Linked DNA regions of Martelella mediterranea DSM 17316. The protein of the gene in region 1 interacts with the protein of each later gene in a pairwise test. Links are inferred from orthologs where the notes say so. Each region holds a gene or a part of one and is shown in the gene's direction. Other genes may lie near its edges. The genes, in order: Mame_RS27275, sfsA, Mame_RS07000 and Mame_RS24435.

Region 1 (5,133 bases):
CGGGCTCGGTGTCGTTTCACCGCGAGAAGTTCATCGAGTTCGGCGGGCCGGACGGCGGCGATGGCGGTCGCGGCGGCGATGTCTGGATCGAGGCCGTCAACGGCCTCAACACGCTGATCGATTTCCGCTTCCAGCAGCATTTCAAGGGCGCCACCGGCGGCCACGGCATGGGCCGCAACCGCACCGGCGCCAAGGGCGAGAGCGTGACATTGAAAGTGCCGGTCGGCACCCAGGTGTTCGAGGAAGACAAGGAAACGCTGATCTGCGACCTGACGCACGAAGGCGAGCGCTTTCGCTTGGCCGCCGGCGGCAATGGCGGCTTCGGCAACGCCCATTTCAAATCCGCGACCAACCAGGCCCCGCGCTGGGCCAATCCCGGGCTTGAGGGCGAGGAAAAGACGATCTGGCTCCGGCTGAAGCTGATCGCCGATGCCGGGCTCGTGGGCCTGCCGAACGCCGGCAAGTCGACCTTTCTGGCGACCGTCACAAGGGCGCGGCCGAAGATCGCCAATTACCCCTTCACCACGTTGCACCCCAATCTCGGCGTTGCCAGCATTGACGGGCGCGAATTCATTCTCGCCGATATTCCCGGCCTGATCGAGGGCGCGCATGAGGGCGTCGGCATTGGCGACAGGTTCCTCGGCCATGTCGAGCGCACCCGCGTGCTGCTGCATCTGGTCTCCAGCCTCGAGGAAGACGTCGCCGCCGCCTATACCACGGTGCGCAAGGAACTTGCGGCCTATGATGCAGCCCTCGGCGAGAAGCAGGAGATCGTGGCGCTGTCCCAGGTCGACATTCTCGACCCCGAAACGCTGAAGGAAAAGAAGGCCGCGCTGGAAAAGGCGAGCGGCGGGCCGGTCCACGCGATTTCCGCGGTTGCCCAGATCGGCATGACCGAGGTGCAGCGCGAACTTGCCGCCATCATCCGCGCCGAGGAGGCCCGCCTCGGCATCACGGCCCCCGATCCCGTCGAGGACAGGGGTCGCCACGACAAGTGGGAGCCGTAACATGAGCGGGCGTTCGCTTGCCCATTATCGCCGCATCGTCATCAAGATCGGCTCGGCGCTGCTGGTGGACCGCAGAGCGGGCCTGAAGCGCGGCTGGCTCGAAAATCTCTCCGCCGATATCGCAGGCCTCAGGGCGGCCGGCGTCGAAGTCCTGGTCGTCTCCTCGGGCGCGATCGCGCTCGGGCGCACCGTGCTCGGCACGCCCGCCGGCGCACTCAAGCTGGAAGAGGCCCAAGCCGCCGCCGCCATCGGCCAGATCGGCCTTGCCGGCGCCTGGACCGAAAGCCTGAAGGCGCATGGCATCATCGCCGGGCAGATCCTGCTGACGCTGCAGAACACCGAGGAGCGGCGGCAATATCTCAACGCCCGCGCCACGCTGCGGCAATTGCTGAAACTCGGGGCCGTGCCGATCATCAACGAAAACGACACGATCGCCACCACCGAGATCCGCTATGGCGACAATGACCGGCTGGCCGCCCGCGTCGCCACCATGATCGGCGCCGACCTGCTGGTGCTGCTGTCCGACATTGACGGGCTCTACACCGCCCCGCCCCATCTCGATCCCGACGCCCGCTTCCTCGCCGAAATCGAAGCCATCACGCCGGAAATCGAGGCGATGGCCGGCGGCGCTGCCTCCGAACTGTCGCGCGGCGGCATGCGCACCAAGGTCGAGGCCGGCAAGATCGCCACCGCCTCCGGCTGCGCCATGATCATCGCGTCCGGCAAGATCGATCATCCGCTGAAGGCGATCGCGGATGGCGCGCGCCATTCGATCTTCCATGCCTCGCGCGCGCCGGTCAGCGCGCGCAAGACCTGGATCGCCGGCCAGCTTCTGCCCGCCGGCACGATCCATATCGATGACGGCGCGGTCGCGGCGCTGAAGCGCGGCAACAGCCTGCTCGCCGCCGGCGTCACCGCGGTTGACGGACATTTCTCGCGCGGCGACACTGTCGCCATCGTCAACGCGAAGGGCGGCGAGATCGCCCGCGGGCTTTCCGGCTATGACAGCGACGAGGCCCGGATGATCGCAGGTGAGAAGAGTGCCGGCATCGAGGCGATCCTGGGCTATCCCGCCCGCGCCGCGATGGTGCATCGCGACGACCTCGTGATGTCGGCCGTAAAACGGGAAGGATCGGCCCATGCTTGATCAGGTTCAGGATGTAAAGACCACGATGGCCGAGCTCGGCCGCCGCGCCCGCAAGGCAGCAGGCGCGCTGGCGATCGCGCCAACGGAAACCAAGAACGCGGCGCTTCTCGCCATGGCCGATGCGATCGAGGAAAACAGTGCCGGCATTCTCTCCGCCAATGCCGTGGATGTCGCCCGCGCGAAGGAAAACGGTGTGGCCGGCTCGTTCATCGACCGGCTGGAACTGAACGCGGAGCGGGTCAAGGCGATGGCCGACGGCATCCGCGCAATCGCCGCGCTCGATGACCCGGTCGGCGACGTCATCGCCGCATGGGATCGTCCCAACGGGCTGAAGATCGAGCGGGTGCGCACGCCGCTTGGCGTTATCGGCGTGATCTACGAAAGCCGCCCGAATGTGACGGCGGATGCCGGCGCGCTGTGCCTGAAGGCCGGAAACGCCGTGATCCTGCGCGGCGGTTCGGATTCCGCGCAATCCTCGGGCGCGATCCATGACGCGCTTGCCGCCGGCCTGAAAAAGGCCGGCCTGCCGGAAGACGCGATCCAGATCGTGCCGACCACCGATCGCGCCGCCGTCGGCGAAATGCTCGCCGGCCTTTCCGGCAATATCGACGTGATCGTGCCGCGCGGGGGCAAGAGCCTTGTCGCGCGCGTGCAGTCGGAGGCACGGGTGCCGGTCTTCGCCCATCTGGAAGGGCTCTGCCATATCTATGTCGACAAATCCGCCGATCTCGGCATGGCGTGCGAGATCGTCGTCAACGCCAAGATGCGCCGCACCGGCATTTGCGGGGCCGCCGAAACGCTGCTGATCGACCGCGCGGCTGCCGATAAGTTTGCGACCCCGCTGATCGAGGCGCTGGAAGCCAAAGGCTGCCTGGTGCGCGTCGACCACGACATGATCGACTATGCAAGGGGCCGCGATGAGGCCAGCGAAGACGACTGGACCACGGAATATCTCGACGCGATCATCGCGGTGAAGCTGGTCGACGGCATTTCCGGCGCGATCGAACACATAGGAAAATATTCCTCGCACCACACCGAGGCGGTGATCGCCGAGGATCCGGAGGTCGTCGCCCGCTTCTTCAACGAGATCGATTCCGCAATCCTGCTGCACAATGCCTCGACCCAGTTCGCCGATGGCGGCGAGTTCGGCATGGGGGCCGAGATCGGCATTGCCACCGGCAAAATGCACGCGCGCGGGCCGGTCGGCGTCGAGCAGCTCACCTCGTTCAAATATCTGGTGCGCGGCAGCGGCCAGACGCGGGCCTGACGGCTTGACGGAGATCGCGCGCCGCCACCTCGTCATGCCGCATCTTCAGCCCGGCATGACGGTCGGCCTGTTCGGCGGCTCGTTCAATCCGCCGCATGAGGGCCATTTGCTGGTGGCGAAGCTTGCGCTCCAGCGGCTCGGGCTCGACCAGCTCTGGTGGCTGGTCACGCCCGGCAATCCGTTGAAAAGCGGCAATGGTCTTGCCCCGCTTGCCGAGCGGCTGGCGCATTCGGACACCATGGCCGGCGATCCGCGCATCCGGGTGACGGCGATCGAAAAGACGCTCGGCACGGCCTATACCGCCCGCACTATCCGCCACATCATCCGCCGCAACCCGGCGGTGCACTTCGTCTGGATCATGGGCGCCGACAATCTCGGCGATTTTCACCGCTGGCAGGAATGGCGGCGGATCGCGGCGACCGTGCCGATCGCCGTCATCGACAGGCCGGGCGCAACGCTCACCTATCTTTCCTCCAAGGCGGCGCGCGCGCTCGACAAGGCCCGGGTTCCCGAACGCGCGGCGCGCGCGCTGCCGCGGATGAAGCCGCCGGCCTGGACCTTCATCCACGGCCCGCGCTCCGCCATCTCCTCGACCGCGCTCAGACAGGAAAGCAAGAGATGAAGCTCGAGATCGTCGGCGATATCACCGATCCAGGCAAGCTTGGCGGGGCGAGCGACGACCGCTATGGCTGGAACGCGCATTCGGTATTCGTCATCGACGGCGCGACCGGCATCGCCGAGCGGGAGGTGATGGCCGAGGGCGACGCCACCTGGCTCGCCGCCCATGCGGCGCGAATGTTTGCCGACGCAGGAGACCGGCCCGTTGCCGAGACCGTCGCCGCGATCAACGCCTTGGCGCGCGATCTCTATCACGCCGCCGCCGGCTCGGATGACCTTCCGCGCCATATGTGGCCCGCCGCCGCCTTCCAGATGCTGCGGATTGAGGGCGACTGCCTCGTCACCTATGGACTCGGCGATTGCCGGCTGTTTCTTGAGGACGCGGCCGGCCATGTGTTCGAAACCACGGCGCTGAAGGGCAATCGCGAGAAGGAGATCGCCGCCGCCCGCGCCCATCTTGAACGCATTGGCGGCTTCAAAGGCGCCGCCGATATCGCCGGCGATGCCGAGACCATGGCAATGCTGCGCGCCGGCCGCGCCCGCCAGAACACGCCGGACGGACATGTCTTCACGCTTGGCCTCGTACCGGCGGCGGCGGAGCGTATCGTCAGGGAAGACTGCGGCCTGAAAGCCCCGGTGCGCGGCCTGCTGTGCTCGGATGGCTTTGCCGCCCTTTGCGACAATTACGACGCGTTTTCGCCCGCCGGCCTGATCGACGCGGCCTTTCGCGACGGGCTCCCGCCGCTTCTTGAGCACCTGCGCCGGATCGAGCGGACCGATGATCCGGAAGGCGAGAAATTCCCGCGCTACAAGGTCAGCGATGATGCCGCGGCGGTTGCCTTCCGGATCCTTCCCTGACGTCGCCTCTCAATTTTGCGCAGGAAAACCCTTGCAACGGGCTGCCTTTGGCATCACCTTTATAGCCAGCGGCCCGCCGGAGTGACGAGTCGCATTCGTGCTTGGTCCGGATGAAAGGAAGAACCCTGACAACATTGCACGCGAAGGGCGCGGATACCGCGCCGCAGAGCAGCAGAAGCGACGCCTATGCCGCCGATGAGGCTCTTGCCACCGTCCTCGCCAGCCTTGAGGATTCA
Region 2 (4,857 bases), 1.4 Mb from region 1 along the record:
CGGCGGCGCGCCATCGAAATAGATTTCCGAATAGGCGAGATCGGAGAGCACGATAAGCTCGTGCTTCTTCGCGAAGGCCACGACTTCGCGATAGAAATCCAGGCTCGCCACCTGCGCGGTCGGGTTCGACGGGTAGTTGAGCACCAGTGCGATTGGCTTGGGAATCGAGTGTTTCACCGCCCGTTCGACCGGCCCGAAAAAGCTGTCATCCGGCTCCACCGGGATCGAACGGATCACGCCGCCGGCCATCAGGAAGCCGAAGGCGTGGATCGGATAGGTCGGGTTCGGGCAAAGAATCATATCGCCGGGCGCGGTGATCGCCTGCGCCATATTGGCAAAGCCTTCCTTGGAGCCGAGCGTGGCGACGATTTCGGTCTCCGGATTCAGCTTGACGCCGAAACGACGGGCATAATAGCCGGCCTGGGCGCGGCGCAGGCCGGGAATGCCCTTGGACGACGAATAGCGGTGGGTGCGCGGATCGCGCACGACCTCGCACAGCTTGTCGACCACGGATTGCGGGGTCGGAAGATCGGGATTGCCCATGCCAAGGTCGATGATATCGGCGCCCGCCGCTCGCGCGCTCGCTTTCAAACGGTTGACCTGTTCGAAAACGTATGGCGGCAGTCGCCTGACCTTGTGGAACTCTTCCATCTTCTTCCTCTTGGAACACTGGGTTGAACGATCCTTGCCTTTCGAAGGATCATCGAAACGAGAGCAGGAAAAACCGCCCTTACGCAACAATCAACTGCACTTGCGTCGATTTTGCGGCAGAAATCCTAATACTCTGTTTCATCCTTGCCACAGCAAGGGGCCAGAACGGAGGCTTTGGAGGATTATTGTGGGGCGGGAATGCCGGCCAGTCCGTCGAGCTTGGTCGTCATGGTCGCGACCTCTTCATCAGTAAACTGCGGATAGGCCGCCGTGCCGGTATCGCAGACGTCCGGCTCGCCGCAGGTGGTGGAGCAGGCGGCAAGAAGCGAGGCCGCCGCCACAAGGGTTACACTCAAGATCATCCGGCCGAATTTCATCGCATCTCTCCCGGCGCCGCGGCGGCGCAAATCAGTCGTCGGCAAATCTGCCCGGTTTGGCGGCCGGGTGCAAGCAGGTCAGTCTTCCGTCCGCCCCTCGCCTTCCCGGTCATGCTCGTAGCGATGGGCGACCGGCAGCGGCGGAAGCCAGGATTCGCGTCGGATTGTCCAAAGTTCATAGGTCGGCTTGAAGCGGTCAGGCTGATCGAATGTGCCGAGATTGATCTCGATTTCGTCGCCGCTCACGGCATAGACCGGCGAACCGCAGGTCGGGCAGAAATACCGGTCTTCGAAGCAGCTCGCCTCGCCCGCAATGCTGACGGCGGTCTCGGGGAAGATCGCGGCCGCCTGGAACGGCGCGCCGTGATGCTTGCGGCAATCGAGGCAATGGCACACGCCGACCCGATAGGGCCCTCCCGAGACCGCTATCCGCACCCTGCCGCAAAGGCATCCGCCCGTTATCCATTCCATGATCTCGTCTCCTCGTTGGCGCCCACCCCTTGCAAGTGGCACTTGAAAGGCTAAAACGCATTCCCATGCAGTTCGATCCTCCCTTGATAGCGGCAACGCTGATCCGGCGCTACAAGCGCTTCCTGTTCGATGCCGTTCTGGAGGAAACCGGCGAGGCGATCACCGGCTCCTGCCCCAATACCGGCTCGATGCTCGGGCTCAATACGCCCGGCTCGCGCATCTGGCTGTCGCGCAATGATGACGGCAAGCGCAAATATCCCCACCGTTTCGAGCTGATCGAGGCCGATGGCACCGTGGTCGGCGTCAATACCGGGCTGCCGAACCGGCTTGCCGAAGAAGCGATCGGCCTAGGGATGGTGGATGATTTTGCCGATTATCCCCTGATCCGGCGCGAGCAGAAATATGGCCGCCAGAGCCGGATCGACCTGCTGCTGTCGGCCGATGACCGGCCCGACCTTTACATCGAGGTCAAGAATGTCCACTTCATCCGCACGCCCGGTCTCGCGGAATTTCCCGATACGCCGACGGCGCGCGGAACCCGGCATCTGGCCGAGCTTGCGGATATGGTCGCGGCTGGAAAACGGGCGGCGATGGTCTACCTGATCCAGCGCGACGATTGCGAACGCTTCGCCATCGCCGCCGATCTTGACCCGGTCTATGCCGAGGCTTTCAAATGCGCGCGTCGCGCCGGCGTCGAGGCCTTTGCGATAAAATGCAATGTATCCCGTGACAGCATCACGCCAGATGGTACAGTATTGGTTGATAACATGTAAGCGCACACGCCAGGGCGGTGCGGAGGATGACCATGGTAAATTACGCTGATGCGGCAACAGCGCCGCTGAAGAATGACGGCACGATCCGCCTTTATGATGAAGCAGGCTTCGAAAAGATGCGCCAGGTCTGCCGTATCACCGCCGGCTGCCTCGATAGCCTCGCCGACCTGATCAAGCCGGGCGTCACCACCGAGGAGATCGACCGCCACGTGCTGCAGTACGGCCTCGACCACGGCGTGGTGCCGGCAACGCTCGGCTATCGCGGCTACAAATATTCAAGCTGCACCTCGATCAACCATGTCGTCTGCCACGGCATGCCCAATGCCAAGCCGCTGCGCGAGGGCGACATCATCAATGTCGACGTCACCTATATCCTCGACGGCTGGCACGGCGATTCGAGCCGGATGTATCCGGTCGGTCAGTTGAAGCGGGCGGCCGAACGGCTGCTGGAAGTGACCTACGAATCGTTGCTGCGCGGCATTGCAGCGGTGAAGCCCGGCGCGCGCACCGGTGCCATCGGCGAGGCGATCCAGACCTATGCCGAAAGCGAGCGCTGCTCGGTGGTCCGCGATTTCTGCGGCCACGGCGTCGGCCGGCTGTTCCACGACGCGCCGAATATTCTGCATTACGGCCGCAAGAACGAGGGACCGGAGCTGAAGGAAGGCATGATCTTCACCATCGAGCCCATGCTCAACCTCGGCAAGCCCCATGTGAAGGTGCTGAATGACGGCTGGACCGCGGTGACCCGCGACCGCTCGCTTTCGGCCCAGTACGAGCATACCGTCGGCGTCACCAGCGATGGCTGCGAGGTATTCACGCTGTCGCCCGGCGGCTACGACCGACCGGGTCTGACGCCGGCGCTTTAGGCCGTGTCAGGATTGGAATCGATGTTTCCTGCTATCGCTCCAGGAGCCGCATGAAGAAACCGCCCGCCAAAGGCAACCCAGCCGGCCTTGAAGAAGACGGCCCCGACGAGCGGACGTTCTTCGCCGATCAGCCGCCCGAACGTCCGTTCCGGGGCGGCGATATCCGTGACAAGACGCCAAGCCATGTCCTCGGCCATCGCGACCGGCTGCGCGCCCGTTTCCGGGAGAGCGGAGCGAATGCGCTCGCCGATTATGAAATCCTCGAACTGCTGCTGTTCCGGCTGATCCCGCGCCGCGATACCAAGCCGATCGCCAAGGCGCTGATCGAACGGTTCGGCTCGCTTGGCGGCGTGTTCGGCGCGCCGGCGGAACTGCTGCAGGAGGTCCCGGGCATCGGTGAGACCGTCGCCTTCGACCTTAAATTGATGTCAGCGCTAGCCCAGCGCAGCATCAAAAGCTCGCTGAAAGACCGTCCGATCCTCGGTTCGTGGTCGTCGGTGATCGACTATTGCAACGCGGCCATGGCGCATGAAACCCGCGAACAATTCCGCATCCTGTTCCTCGACAAGCGCAACAAGCTAATCGCTGACGAAATCCAGGGCATCGGCACGATCGACCATACGCCGGTCTATCCGCGGGAGGTGATCAAGCGGGCATTGGAACTGTCGGCGACGGCGATCATACTGGTCCACAACCACCCCTCCGGCGATCCGACCCCTTCGCGCGCGGATATCGACATGACCCATATGATCATCAACAGCGCCAAGCCGCTCGGCATCACGGTGCATGACCACATCATCATCGGCAAGGATGGCTATGTCAGCTTCAAGGGCTTAAAGCTCATCTGAGGCCATGGACTCGGCATGCAGCTTGTGGCTGTATGTAATGAAAACATCACGAAGCGGGACCATATTGCGCCGCAAACTCCGCGCTGTTGCGGCGCGGGGACCATTTCACGTAAAGCATTTCGCATGTCAGGCGGAATCATCCGGCGACGGCGGACATGCGGCAGAACAAGTTGATTGTGCCTCCCGGCACATATCTTTGAATTTGAATAACCAAATCGGGGTGATTTCATGAATTCTTACGATCTGGTCGTCATCGGCAGCGGTCCGGCCGGCCGGCGCGCCGCGGTGCAGGCCGCCAAGCTCGGCAAGACGGCGCTCGTCATCGACAAAGGCTCCCAGGTGGGCGGCGTCTCGGTCCACACCGGCACCATTCCCTCCAAGACGATGCGCGAAACCGTGCTGAACCTCACCGGCTGGCGCGAGCGCGGCTTCTACGGCCGCTCTTACCGGGTCAAGCAGAAGATCACCGCCGACGACCTGCGGGCCCGCCTGATCAAGACGCTGGATTACGAGATCGACGTTCTGGAATGGCAGTTCGAGCGCAACCGCGTCGAGCAGGTGCGCGGCTTTGCTCATTTCGTCGATGCCCATACGATCGAGATCGAGAAGGACAGCGGCGAAATCCAGCGGGTTCATGCCGAGGCCGTGCTGATCTCGGTCGGCACGCGGCCCTATCGCCCGCCGAACGTGCCCTTCGACGGCCAGACGGTGATGGACAGCGACGAGCTGCTCAACATCAAGGCGATCCCGCGTTCGATGATCGTCGTCGGCGCCGGCGTGATCGGCATCGAATATGCGACGATCTTTTCCGCGCTCGATACCCAGGTGATCGTGGTCGAGCCGCGCGACAGCATGCTGGATTTCATCGACC
Region 3 (5,047 bases), 380 kb from region 1 along the record:
TACACCAAGCAGGGCCAGGAAATCGTCGCCTCGTTCAACAACCGCGTCCACAACGAGGAAGTGAAGGCGGAATATGCCGACAAGTTCCCAGACGTGAAGCTGATCACCGTGGAAGACGTGTTCGGCGGCTGGGAAGCGGCCAACGAGACCCACTTCGCCGATGGCGGCGTGCTGGACCAGATCCAGTCGGCTCGGTAACCGGCACGAAGTCCCCGTACCCCATTAGCGTCGCGGCAAGCACAAACCTCGCCGCCCCAATCTCCCCCCTTGAGGGGGAGATGTCGCGAAAGCGACAGAGAGGGGTAATGGGCACAAGCCGCAAGCTCCGCGTTTTCTGATAGGGTTCACCCCTCTCTGCCCTGCCGGGCATCTCCCCCTCAAGGGGGGAGATTGGCGTGTTGTGAGGGCGAGCCGTCCCGCTGAAGCCTCAAGCACCCGCAGCGAGGAGTGCATCCCGCCAACAAAACCCGTGCCCCCTGCAACAAGAATTGCTATAGCCTCCGGCATCACCGCGAAAAGGCCATCATGACGTTCATCATGCCGACAGCGACCAGACGCGCGAACCGCAGCGTCATGCCGGGTTTCGGGCTGACGCTCGGGACCACGCTGCTTTTTGTCGCCCTGATCATCTTGCTGCCGCTGTCGGCGCTGTTCTGGCAGCTTGGCCAGCTCGGCTTTGCCGATTACTGGCGCATCATCACCAATCCGCGCACGCTTGCGGCCTTCCGCGTCACGATCTCGGCGGCAGCCCTTGCCACCGTGTTCAACGCCTGTTTCGGCCTGCTGCTCGCCTGGGTGATCGTGCGCTACAAGTTTCCCGGAAAGCGCCTGCTCGACGCGCTGATCGACCTGCCCTTCGCGCTGCCGACGGCCGTTGCCGGCATCGCGCTGGTGGCGCTCTACGACCGCAATGGCTGGATGGGCATGCTGTTGTCGGACTTCGGCATCAAGATCGCCTATACCTGGTGGGGCATCGCGCTCGCCATGACCTTTACCTCGGTGCCCTTCGGCGTGCGCACGGTGCAGCCGGTGATGGAGAGCCTGAGCCTCGATCTGGAAGAGGCGGCTCAGACGCTTGGCGCCACCGATTTCCAGGTGTTCCGCCATATCGTGTTCCCGCAAGTGTTCCCGAGCTTCATCATGGGCGCGTCGCTCGCCTTTGCCCGTTCGCTCGGCGAGTTCGGCGCTGTGATCTTCATTGCCGGCAACATGCCGTTCAAGACCGAGATTGCCTCGCTTCTGATCATGATCCGGCTCGATGAGTATGATTTCCCGGCCGCAAGCGCGATCGCCGGCACGGTGCTGGCGCTGGCGCTCCTCGTGCTGATCCTCGCCAATATCGCTCAGAACCGCGCCGCGCGGCATATGTCGAGGGGAGGCTGAGCCATGGTCCATCCGCAAGTCAAGGCTCTGAGGCGCAGACGCAGCCTGAAGCGGGCGGCACTGGTGCTCGTCGCCGTCGCCTTTGCCGCTCTCATCATGGGCCTTCCGAGCGTGGCGATCTTCGCCCGCGCCTTTTCCGAAGGCATCGGCGTCTATGCCTCGGGCCTCCTCGAGCCTGAAACGCTGCATGCGATCAAGCTCACCGTCATCACGGCGCTGATCGCGCTGCCGGTCAATATCGCCTTTGGCATATGCGCCGCCTGGGCCGTGACCCGGTTCCGCTTTCCGGGCCGGCGGGTGCTGATCACGATCATCGAACTGCCGTTCTCGATCTCGCCGATCGTTGCCGGCCTTTGCTATCTGCTGGTCTATGGCTCCACCGGGCTCGTCGGCAGCTATGCCGATCAATACGGCATCCAGTTGATGTTCAACCTCACCGGTATCGTGCTGGTATCGCTGTTCGTCACCTGCCCCTTCGTCGCCCGCGAGGTGATCCCGCTGATGGAGGTTGCCGGCCGCGACCAGGAGGAGGCAGCGCTGACCCTTGGCGCCAACGGCTGGCAGACCTTCCTCCACGTGACCCTGCCCAATATCCGCTGGGCGCTGCTTTATGGAGCGATCCTGGCGAATGCCCGCGTCATCGGCGAGTTCGGCGCCGTCAGCGTCGTCTCCGGCAATATTCGCGGCGAGACCATGACGCTGCCGCTGCAGGTGCAGCTCCTCTATGACGATTACAACGTGACCGGCGCCTTTGCCGCCGCCACCATTCTGACGGTGATCGCGGTGATCACGCTGATCCTGAGATCCGCGATCGAATCGCGTCACCCGCAAGCGCACTGAGAAAGACCGACAATGGCCCTCACAGTCGAAAATGTTTCGAAATCCTACGGCAGCAACAAGGTGCTCGACCGCGTCGATCTCGATATCCGTCCCGGCGAGTTCGTGGCGCTGCTCGGTCCCTCGGGCTCCGGCAAGACCACGCTGCTCAGGATCATCGCCGGCCTGCAATTCGCCGACGAGGGCCGGCTCCTGATGGAGGGTGAGGACATTACCGGGCTGGAGGCGCGGCTGCGGCGTTTCGGCATGGTGTTCCAGAGCTATGCGCTGTTCGAAACCAAGACGGTGGCCGAAAACGCCGCCTTCGGGCTGAAGATGCGCCCGCGCGCCACACGGCCATCCCGCGAGGAGATCGGCAAGCGGGTGCGCGATCTGCTCGACATGGCGGAGATCGGCCATCTTTCCGACCGCTACCCCTCGCAGCTTTCCGGCGGCCAGCGCCAACGCGTGGCGCTGGCGCGCGCGCTTGCGATCGAACCGCGGCTGCTGCTGCTCGACGAGCCCTTCAGCGCACTCGATACCAAGATCCGCAAGGGCTTGCGCGGCGCGCTCCGCGACCTGCAGAGAAAGGTCGGGATTGCCGCCATTCTGGTGACCCATGACCAGGAGGAAGCCTTCGAGATCGCCGACCGGATCGCTGTGATGTCCGAAGGCCATATCGAACAGTTCGGCACGGCGGAGGAATTGCTGCGCCGGCCCGCGACGCCGTTCGTCGCGGAGTTCCTCGAGGGCATGAGCAATTACCAGAACCTCGGAGCCGGGATCTGATCAGCCTGTCATCGAGGCGGCAAACAGCATCAGGCCCAGAAGCGTGACCAGAAGCGCGCCGGCGATCTCGATGCCGTAGCCGATCACGGTCGCGCGCGTGGCGCCGCGACCGGCAAGGCGCACGGCAAGTCCCTTGGCCGAGACGGCGATGATCGCCAGCACCGACACGGTGATCGCGGTGCCGATCGCCATGGCGAAGACCGAGGCGATACCGCCGAGGATCAGCCCGTTCAGCAATGCGAAGGTCAGCACGATCAGCGCGCCCGAGCAGGGCCGCATGCCGATCGCCAGGATCGCCGATCCGGCGCCCTTCCAGTCGAAATCCTTGCCCCCGAGGTCCTTGGGTTCCGGCATATGCACATGGCCGCAGCCGCAATCGGGACCATGCACATGATGGTCGTCATGGCGATGCGCGTGACCGTGATCGTGCTCATGATGATGGTCATGATCATGAGCGCCATGGCCGGCGCCCCCGAAGATCGCACGGGTCTTGGTATAGAGCAGCCACAGGCCGAAACCGGCGATCAGCAGAAAGCTGGCGCGCTCCATGTAAAGCGTGGCATCGCGCATCGAAACGGCGGTGCCGCGCAGAAACAGATAGGCCGTGCCAACCAGCAGGATCGCCGTCACGCCCTGCGCCAGCGAAGCCAGAAGCGAAATGAAGATACCGCGCCTGAGCTCGGTCTCGTTGGCGATCAGGTAGGACGATATCACCGCCTTGCCGTGGCCGGGGCCGACCGCGTGAAACACGCCATAGGCAAAGGAAAGGCCGACAAGCCCCAGCACCTTCACCGGGTCGTCCTTCATCGCCTTCAGCGCCGCCGTCAGCGCATGGTAGAATTGCTGCTGATACTGGTTGATGGTCATCAGCACCGATTGCAGCGGGCCGAAGGAGGAAGAAAACGAAGGCTCCGACGAGCCGATGCCGAGCGGCGAGGCCGAGAACGACTTCTGGCTCAGGCCGAATATCAGAAAAGCCAGAAGCGCCAGGAGCAGGACAAGCGCGATCGGGCGGGTCAGTCGGGGCATGTGAGGTCCAGGCGGGTTGCGAACAGCTTGCTCATGTCGGTCGGATCGTTGAAGAAGGCCGCCGTCAGCGCATCGCTGTTTTGGGAGATGATCTCATCGGGATCGGGGCGCACGACCGCGGCTTTGCAGCGACCGAACGCATCGCCGATCATAGCAAGGTCCTCGTCGCGCTGAAAGTCGATCGCCGTATACATGCTGGCATCGTAAATGCCGAAGGTAAGGTGGCCGGAAAGCTTGATCGGCCTGGAAGGCTTTGCCGAGAAGATCAGCAGCAATTGTCCGTCCATCATGTCGGCGTGAATGACGTCGGGTTCGGCCAGCGGCACGTCCTCGCCATTGTCATTGATCTGCGTGTAATAGCCATATTCGGCGAGCGATTCGCGCACGGTATCGCCGATATCCGTCAGTTCCTTGCCGGTCAGCTGATTGTCCATATTGGCGTCATAGTCGAGGATGACCGAGGAGGTGAAGAACTCATCGAAGCGCCAGACATTCTGCAGCGCGGTGACATTGCCGTCATCATCCGCCACCACTTCCAGCCGCGCATCGACGAAGACATGCGGATGGGCGCCGGCCTGCGAGGCGGCGGCGAGGCAGAAAAGGGCGGCTATGCTGAGACTGCGGTGAAATTTCATGCTGTCTCATTGGAGCAAAACTGAGTCAGAAAAAAGCCCGTATGCGCAGATTTTGACGCGGGCGCGGTTTTGGGTGATCGAATTGCTTTCGGAAACGCCAAAGCGCGCCCCTCGTCAAAGGGACGCGCCTTGTCGCGATTTGCTCTTTCAATGGGCGCTGAGGTTTTCCTCCGGCGCCGGTGCGGCTGCGGCCCCGGCGATGATGATCGGCGTCAGCAGGTCGCCCCACTTGCCGCCGCCGTGGTGGCGGGCCGAGCGGATGATCTCGACCGAGACGCCGGCATCGACCGCGCGCATGACCGCCTGGTTCAGCCGGTGGAGATCATTGGCGACCATGCGGATGGCGGCCTGCTGCTCGGCGGACATTTCGCCGGATTGCGCCTCGGCGCGTTCCT
Region 4 (5,125 bases), on another replicon or contig:
GGTGCGGATCGGCTGGGTGGCGAAGGTGTAATGCGGGATCGCTTTGGCAAGTTGGCGATTGCCTGCCGCCCGGTACAGCGTGTCGTGGAACCGGTCATTCAGTTCGAAGACATCGCCAAGCCGTTGACTCTGCGATGCGTCGCGATGACGGATGGCGATGTCGGTCAGCGCCTCGATTGTTTCCGACAGAGCAGGGCGGGAGAAACGCCCTCGGCCTGACATTCGAGACATTGGCGGATTTCATACAGTTCCTCGATCTCACGGATCGAATAGTCGCGGACACGGACGCCTTTTTGCGCGCACGCGCCACGAGACCGGCCTTTTTTTCAAGTGCGGCGAAGACGAAGCGGACAGCGTGGCGGGTGGCGCCTGTGCTCGCGATGACATCATCCTCCACCAGGCGCTCGCGCGGATGGCGGCGACCGGTAACGATCTCGCGCTGCAGTTCGCCAAGCACATCCTCCCAGTTTTGGGTTGCTCCGACAAGTTCCGCGCATCCCAACACTGCCTCATATAGCTGTAAATACTAGCATTTTTCGTAAAGATCAGGATTATTGATTATAATATCGATAATTATATTGACGTGAGAAGAGTTGATAGCGAACTCGCAGAGGGCGGATTTTAGCCGGGCAGACAGATGAAGCTCAGGTCGTCATCACGATCAACGCCGGCGCAGAGGAAGGCGGCGTGTTCACGTTCGCCACACGCGGCGAAGGCAGGCTCGCACTCGGCCAGGTCGCCAGGCATAGGCATTCCGTCCGCGATCATGAGCCCTGCCTGGAGACATCGCGGCGCCGGCATCGTTGGCAATTCTTGCGCCGCCGATGCCAGGGTAGGGGAGGGGAGGGGAGGGCAGGGGAGGGGAGGGGCTTCAACGAAGAGCCCGCCTTCCTCGCTCACGGTGGTGTGGTTGTAGTCCAACCAGCCCATCCGATCGAATTGAGCGCGCTATGTCCGACAACACCGCAAATTCACCTGCATTTCGATGAAAGTCATGTTTTTATCGATGAACCGGCATTCGTTCCAGCGCGCGAAGGGCGTAAGTTGACGGCAAACGAGGCGAGGGAAAAGGAAACGGTGCCCGCTAATGGTCAGTGATACGGTGGATGCCCGCGCCGCGGAACACATTGCGTCCGAAAACGCGACGGGCGGCAGACATGTGCCCATCCTCCGGACATTCTGGGGCGCGCAGTGCGCTGTGTGGAGCTTTCTGATCCTGTTTGGCTGGACCGCGCGGCTCATCACCTTCGGCGATGTCTTCGCCGCAACGGCGATGACGCTGATCGTGGACCCGATCGCCTTCCTCATGACCGGCGCCGTGCATGTGTTTTTCCTGTCGCGCCGGCGCCGGGTTACGTCCATCCCGATCGTCGTCTTCCTGCTCTGTTTTTCCGTCGTCGGCGGCTTCCTGCTGCACGGCATCGCCGACATCGTCCGCCGTCTGGTGCTCGACGACATGCCGCTTCCGCTCAGCCCGGCGATGATGACCGTATTTTACACGATCCTGCTTATCGGCTGGTCGCTGATGTATTTCTGGCGTACGGCGCTGCTGGAGGCGCGCTCAGAGCGCCTGCGCGCCGCCGAGGCGCAGGCGGAGGCCGTCCGGCTGGAAATGGAGCGGCTGCATCTGCAACTCGCCCCGCATTTTCTCTTCAACGCGCTCAATTCGGTCGCCTCGGAAATTCACGACCGGCCCGACGAGGCACTTGAGATGGTGCGCCGCATCGCCGCCTATCTGCGCTATTGTCTCGACCACGCGGCCCATTCGCGCTGTCCGCTCGCCGATGAAGTGGAAGCGATGCGCGCTTATCTGCGCATTCAGGAACTGCGTTTCGAGGAAAGGCTGAGGACGACCGTCACTGTCGATCCCGAAGCCCTCAACGTGCTGGTGCCGCACATGATCCTCCAGGCATTGGTCGAAAACGCCGTGAAGCACGGCCTGCGGCATCAGGATGACGCCATCGACATCGGCGTCAACGTCGAGCGCCTCGATGACAGGAGCATCGTCATCGAGGTGGTCAATTCCGGCACGCTGCAGCCGGAGCGGCCGGGCCGCCCCGCTATCGGCCTTGCCAATACCAGAATGCGCCTTCACCTTCACTACCCGGAAGGCTATGAGCTGACCCTGAAGCAGGAGGATGACCGCGTCGTCGCAAGGCTGATGCTGAGGGGGTCCGCATGCCGCGTGTAATCCTCATCGATGACGAACCGCCGGCCCGGCGCGGCCTCAAGCGCATGCTCGCAGTCTTCGATGATATCGAGGTCATCGGCGAGGCCGGCACGATCGACCAGGCGCGCGACCTGATTGTCACGCTGCGCCCGGATGCCGTGTTTCTCGATATCGAATTATCGAGCGGCAAGGGCTTCGAGATCGTCACAGACCTGTCGCCCGAAACCGCCGTGATCGTGGTCACCGCCTACAGCCTCTATGCCACCGACGCCTTCGATGTCGCCGCGCTCGACTTTCTGGTCAAGCCGGTCGATCCGGACCGGCTCGAGACCGCGATCAACCGCCTCAGGGAACGCCTTGCGCCGCCGCCGTTGGCCGCCGCCGCCAGCGCCCGGCCGCCGGCGCGCATTCTGCTGAAATCGATGATGTCGTCGGTGATGGTTCCGGTCAGTTCGATCACGCTGTTGCAGGCGGAGGCCGATTTCACGCGGGTGCATCTCGATAGCGACCAGACCTATCTCGCCGGCGGCCTGCTCGGCAAGTTCGAGGCCGACCTGCCATCGCCCCCTTTTTGCCGGCTGAGCCGCTCGTTGATCGTCAACCTGGAACATATCCATACGGTCGAATGGCAGGCGGGCGGGCGCAGCCTGCTCCGCTTCGGCGCGGACAGCCGCGACTTCCCCCTCGGCCGCTCCGCAACCAAGCGCCTGCGCCAGCTTCTGGATGACTGAACCCGATCCGGCTGAAGGGCTCCAGTCAGCGGACCGGATGCTTCGCGCGGCCAGCATAAGATGCCGATCTTCGCCGGAGGAAACCACTGGTTAAGGTTTCTTTTCTATCACTTCTGCTGAGTGACAGCCCTCAGATTGGTCTCCATCAGCATGCCCTTTTCGCGTTATCCAAGCCTTCAATCGAAACCCGCCGGATCGCTGCGGACGGACGGTGATCAGACAAAAGGTGACGACCGGATCACGGAACCGTCGCGGCGCAATCCGGATGCCGCGATCCTCGATCCCGACCGGCTTCCGACCTGGCAGCGCCCCTTCGTGCTGGGACCGAATGTGCGCTTCACCCGCACGCCGCACAAGAAGCATCCCGAATCGCCTTCCTCAGCCGCAAAACCGGAGGAGGGTGACGACCTGCCGCCGCAATCGCCCGCCGCAGCGCTTCAGGATCGCATTGCCGAAGAGTTGCCGGCCAAGCGAGGGGAGGGCGCCCTGGAATATCCGGCGGCAGAGCCGTTCCGGGATGAACCGCCGATGCTGGTGGATTTCCTGTTCCACCCGCTCGGCGCGCCGGAGCATGACGCGGCGCAGCCGGCCTTCCCCGAACACGAAACCGATCCAGAGCCTGTCGCGCAAATAGCGACGAACGAACAGACTTCAGCAGACAATGACGAAAGCCCAGTGAACATTCCGCAAGCCCCATCGATCTCTGAAATGCATGATGCCCACGCCGCCGAAACAGCGGACGAGGCCAACCAGACACAGGCCGGGGCAGGGGCGCTCGCCTTCATTCCGGACGGGCTCGCCTTCGAGATGATGGAACTCGGGCTGTTCGACGGCGCAATGCCGGCACCCAAGGCCGAGGCCGTGGCACCTGCGGAAGACGGCCCTGCCGATGCGGCGGGTGCGCATGACGGCTTCATGCCCTGGACCGCCGCCTCCGACGCGGTGGAAACTGCCACCGACGAGCCGGAGGCGAGCGTGGAGGAGGGGCCTTCGCCGGTTACGCTTTACCGGCAGGTGCTGCTTTACAGCCCGACCCGGCGCACGACAGACGACTGTATGGACAGTGAACCCGCACAGGCACAGGAGATCCCCGCCGAGGAGAGCGATCCCATTGATGACAAAGACCTCGATGACAATGACCTCATGGATGAGCGCGAAGAGGCCTTCGCCGAGATAGACGAGGATGCGTGGGAAGACGAAACGGAAGCCGAGTTTGCCGATTTCGGCGAGGCGCAGCCGCGCCAGCCCGCAGCGGAGGAGGACGAAGCGCCGGACAATGTTGCCGGGCCCCTGAACGTTCTGGCGAAGCATGAACAGACGGATTTCGTGTTCCCGTCGATCGAACTGCTGCAGGCGCCGCTTGCAGATGAGACCAGCGTTCTGAGCCAGGAAGTGCTGGAACAGAGCGCCGGCCTGCTGGAAAGCATTCTGGAGGATTTCGGCGTCAAGGGCGAGATCATCGATGTCCGCCCCGGCCCGGTCGTCACGCTTTACGAATTCGAGCCGGCGCCGGGCGTCAAATCATCGCGGGTGATCAATCTTTCCGACGACATCGCCCGTTCGATGTCGGCGCTTTCGGCGCGCGTCGCGGTCATCCCCGGCCGCAATGTGATCGGCATCGAGCTTCCGAACGAGGAGCGCGAGACGGTCTATCTGAGAGAGCTTCTCGAAAACCGCCTCTACATGACGACAGATTTCCGCCTGCCGCTCTGCCTCGGCAAGAATATCGGCGGCGAGCCGGTGGTCGCGGAACTGGCGAAAATGCCGCATCTGCTCGTGGCCGGCACCACCGGTTCGGGCAAGTCGGTGGCGATCAACACCATGATCCTGTCGCTGCTCTATCACCTCAGGCCGGAAGAATGCCGCCTGATCATGGTCGACCCGAAAATGCTGGAACTGTCGGTCTATGACGGTATTCCGCATCTTCTGACCCCGGTCGTGACCGATCCGAAGAAGGCGGTGCTGGCGCTGAAATGGGCCGTGCGCGAGATGGAGGATCGCTACCGCAAGATGTCGCGGCTCGGCGTTCGCAATATCGACGGCTTCAACAAGCGCGTGGCCGAGGCGCGCACGACGGGCGAGACCATCATGGTGTCGGTGCCCACCGGTTTTGACCGCACCACCGGCGAGCAGATTTTCGAGGAGCAGGAACTCGATCTCTCGGCGCTGCCCTATATCGTCGTCATCGTCGATGAGATGGCCGACCTGATGATGGTCGCCGGCA

What was found.
Region 2: the proteins of Mame_RS27275 (region 1) and sfsA interact in binary tests that used the Escherichia coli proteins (3 or more experiments, as listed by UniProt). The link is inferred for Martelella mediterranea DSM 17316 from one-to-one orthologs.
Region 3: the proteins of Mame_RS27275 (region 1) and Mame_RS07000 interact in binary tests that used the Escherichia coli proteins (3 or more experiments, as listed by UniProt). The link is inferred for Martelella mediterranea DSM 17316 from one-to-one orthologs.
Region 4: the proteins of Mame_RS27275 (region 1) and Mame_RS24435 interact in binary tests that used the Escherichia coli proteins (3 or more experiments, as listed by UniProt). The link is inferred for Martelella mediterranea DSM 17316 from one-to-one orthologs.

What each region holds. Positions count from the first base shown.
Region 1 is NZ_CP020330.1:1,899,084-1,904,216, reverse strand. Bases 1,285-4,283 are described here. They hold Mame_RS27275 (glutamate-5-semialdehyde dehydrogenase), read left to right. Parts: upstream 1,285-2,146; coding sequence 2,147-3,421; downstream 3,422-4,283. Other genes in these bases: Mame_RS08845 (hypothetical protein), read left to right, coding at 4,040-4,283; Mame_RS08850 (nicotinate-nucleotide adenylyltransferase), read left to right, coding at 3,456-4,043; proB (glutamate 5-kinase), read left to right, coding at 1,285-2,154. In the rest of the region: GTPase ObgE, read left to right, coding at 1-1,007; more of proB, read left to right, coding at 1,009-1,284; more of Mame_RS08845, read left to right, coding at 4,284-4,897; rsfS (ribosome silencing factor), read left to right, coding at 5,008-5,133. UniProt on the Escherichia coli protein: Catalyzes the NADPH-dependent reduction of L-glutamate 5-phosphate into L-glutamate 5-semialdehyde and phosphate. The product spontaneously undergoes cyclization to form 1-pyrroline-5-carboxylate.
Region 2 is NZ_CP020330.1:3,324,043-3,328,899, forward strand. What follows is about bases 696-3,418. They hold sfsA (DNA/RNA nuclease SfsA), read left to right. Parts: upstream 696-1,564; coding sequence 1,565-2,272; downstream 2,273-3,418. Other genes in these bases: Mame_RS15515 (hypothetical protein), read right to left, coding at 834-1,028; Mame_RS15520 (GFA family protein), read right to left, coding at 1,107-1,499; map (type I methionyl aminopeptidase), read left to right, coding at 2,305-3,138; radC (RadC family protein), read left to right, coding at 3,189-3,418. Also shown: Mame_RS15510 (LL-diaminopimelate aminotransferase), read right to left, coding at 1-651; more of radC, read left to right, coding at 3,419-3,986; sthA (Si-specific NAD(P)(+) transhydrogenase), read left to right, coding at 4,215-4,857. UniProt on the Escherichia coli protein: Binds to DNA non-specifically. Could be a regulatory factor involved in maltose metabolism.
Region 3 is NZ_CP020330.1:1,516,313-1,521,359, reverse strand. What follows is about bases 1,199-4,111. They hold Mame_RS07000 (ABC transporter ATP-binding protein), read left to right. Parts: upstream 1,199-2,235; coding sequence 2,236-2,988; downstream 2,989-4,111. Other genes in these bases: Mame_RS06990 (DUF1007 family protein), read right to left, coding at 4,005-4,111; Mame_RS06995 (nickel/cobalt transporter), read right to left, coding at 2,989-4,017; cysW (sulfate ABC transporter permease subunit CysW), read left to right, coding at 1,387-2,223; cysT (sulfate ABC transporter permease subunit CysT), read left to right, coding at 1,199-1,383. In the rest of the region: thiosulfate ABC transporter substrate-binding protein CysP, read left to right, coding at 1-198; more of cysT, read left to right, coding at 526-1,198; more of Mame_RS06990, read right to left, coding at 4,112-4,652; Mame_RS06985 (SMc00767 family acetate metabolism repressor), read right to left, coding at 4,800-5,047. UniProt on the Escherichia coli protein: Part of the ABC transporter complex CysAWTP involved in sulfate/thiosulfate import. Responsible for energy coupling to the transport system.
Region 4 is NZ_CP020331.1:586,520-591,644, reverse strand. Bases 1,049-4,039 are described here. They hold Mame_RS24435 (LytR/AlgR family response regulator transcription factor), read left to right. Parts: upstream 1,049-2,178; coding sequence 2,179-2,901; downstream 2,902-4,039. Other genes in these bases: Mame_RS26910 (DNA translocase FtsK), read left to right, coding at 3,052-4,039; Mame_RS24440 (sensor histidine kinase), read left to right, coding at 1,088-2,191. Outside these bases: Mame_RS24450 (FCD domain-containing protein), read right to left, coding at 1-231; Mame_RS27080 (hypothetical protein), read right to left, coding at 622-768; more of Mame_RS26910, read left to right, coding at 4,040-5,125. UniProt on the Escherichia coli protein: Member of the two-component regulatory system BtsS/BtsR, which is part of a nutrient-sensing regulatory network composed of BtsS/BtsR, the low-affinity pyruvate signaling system YpdA/YpdB and their respective target proteins, BtsT and YhjX.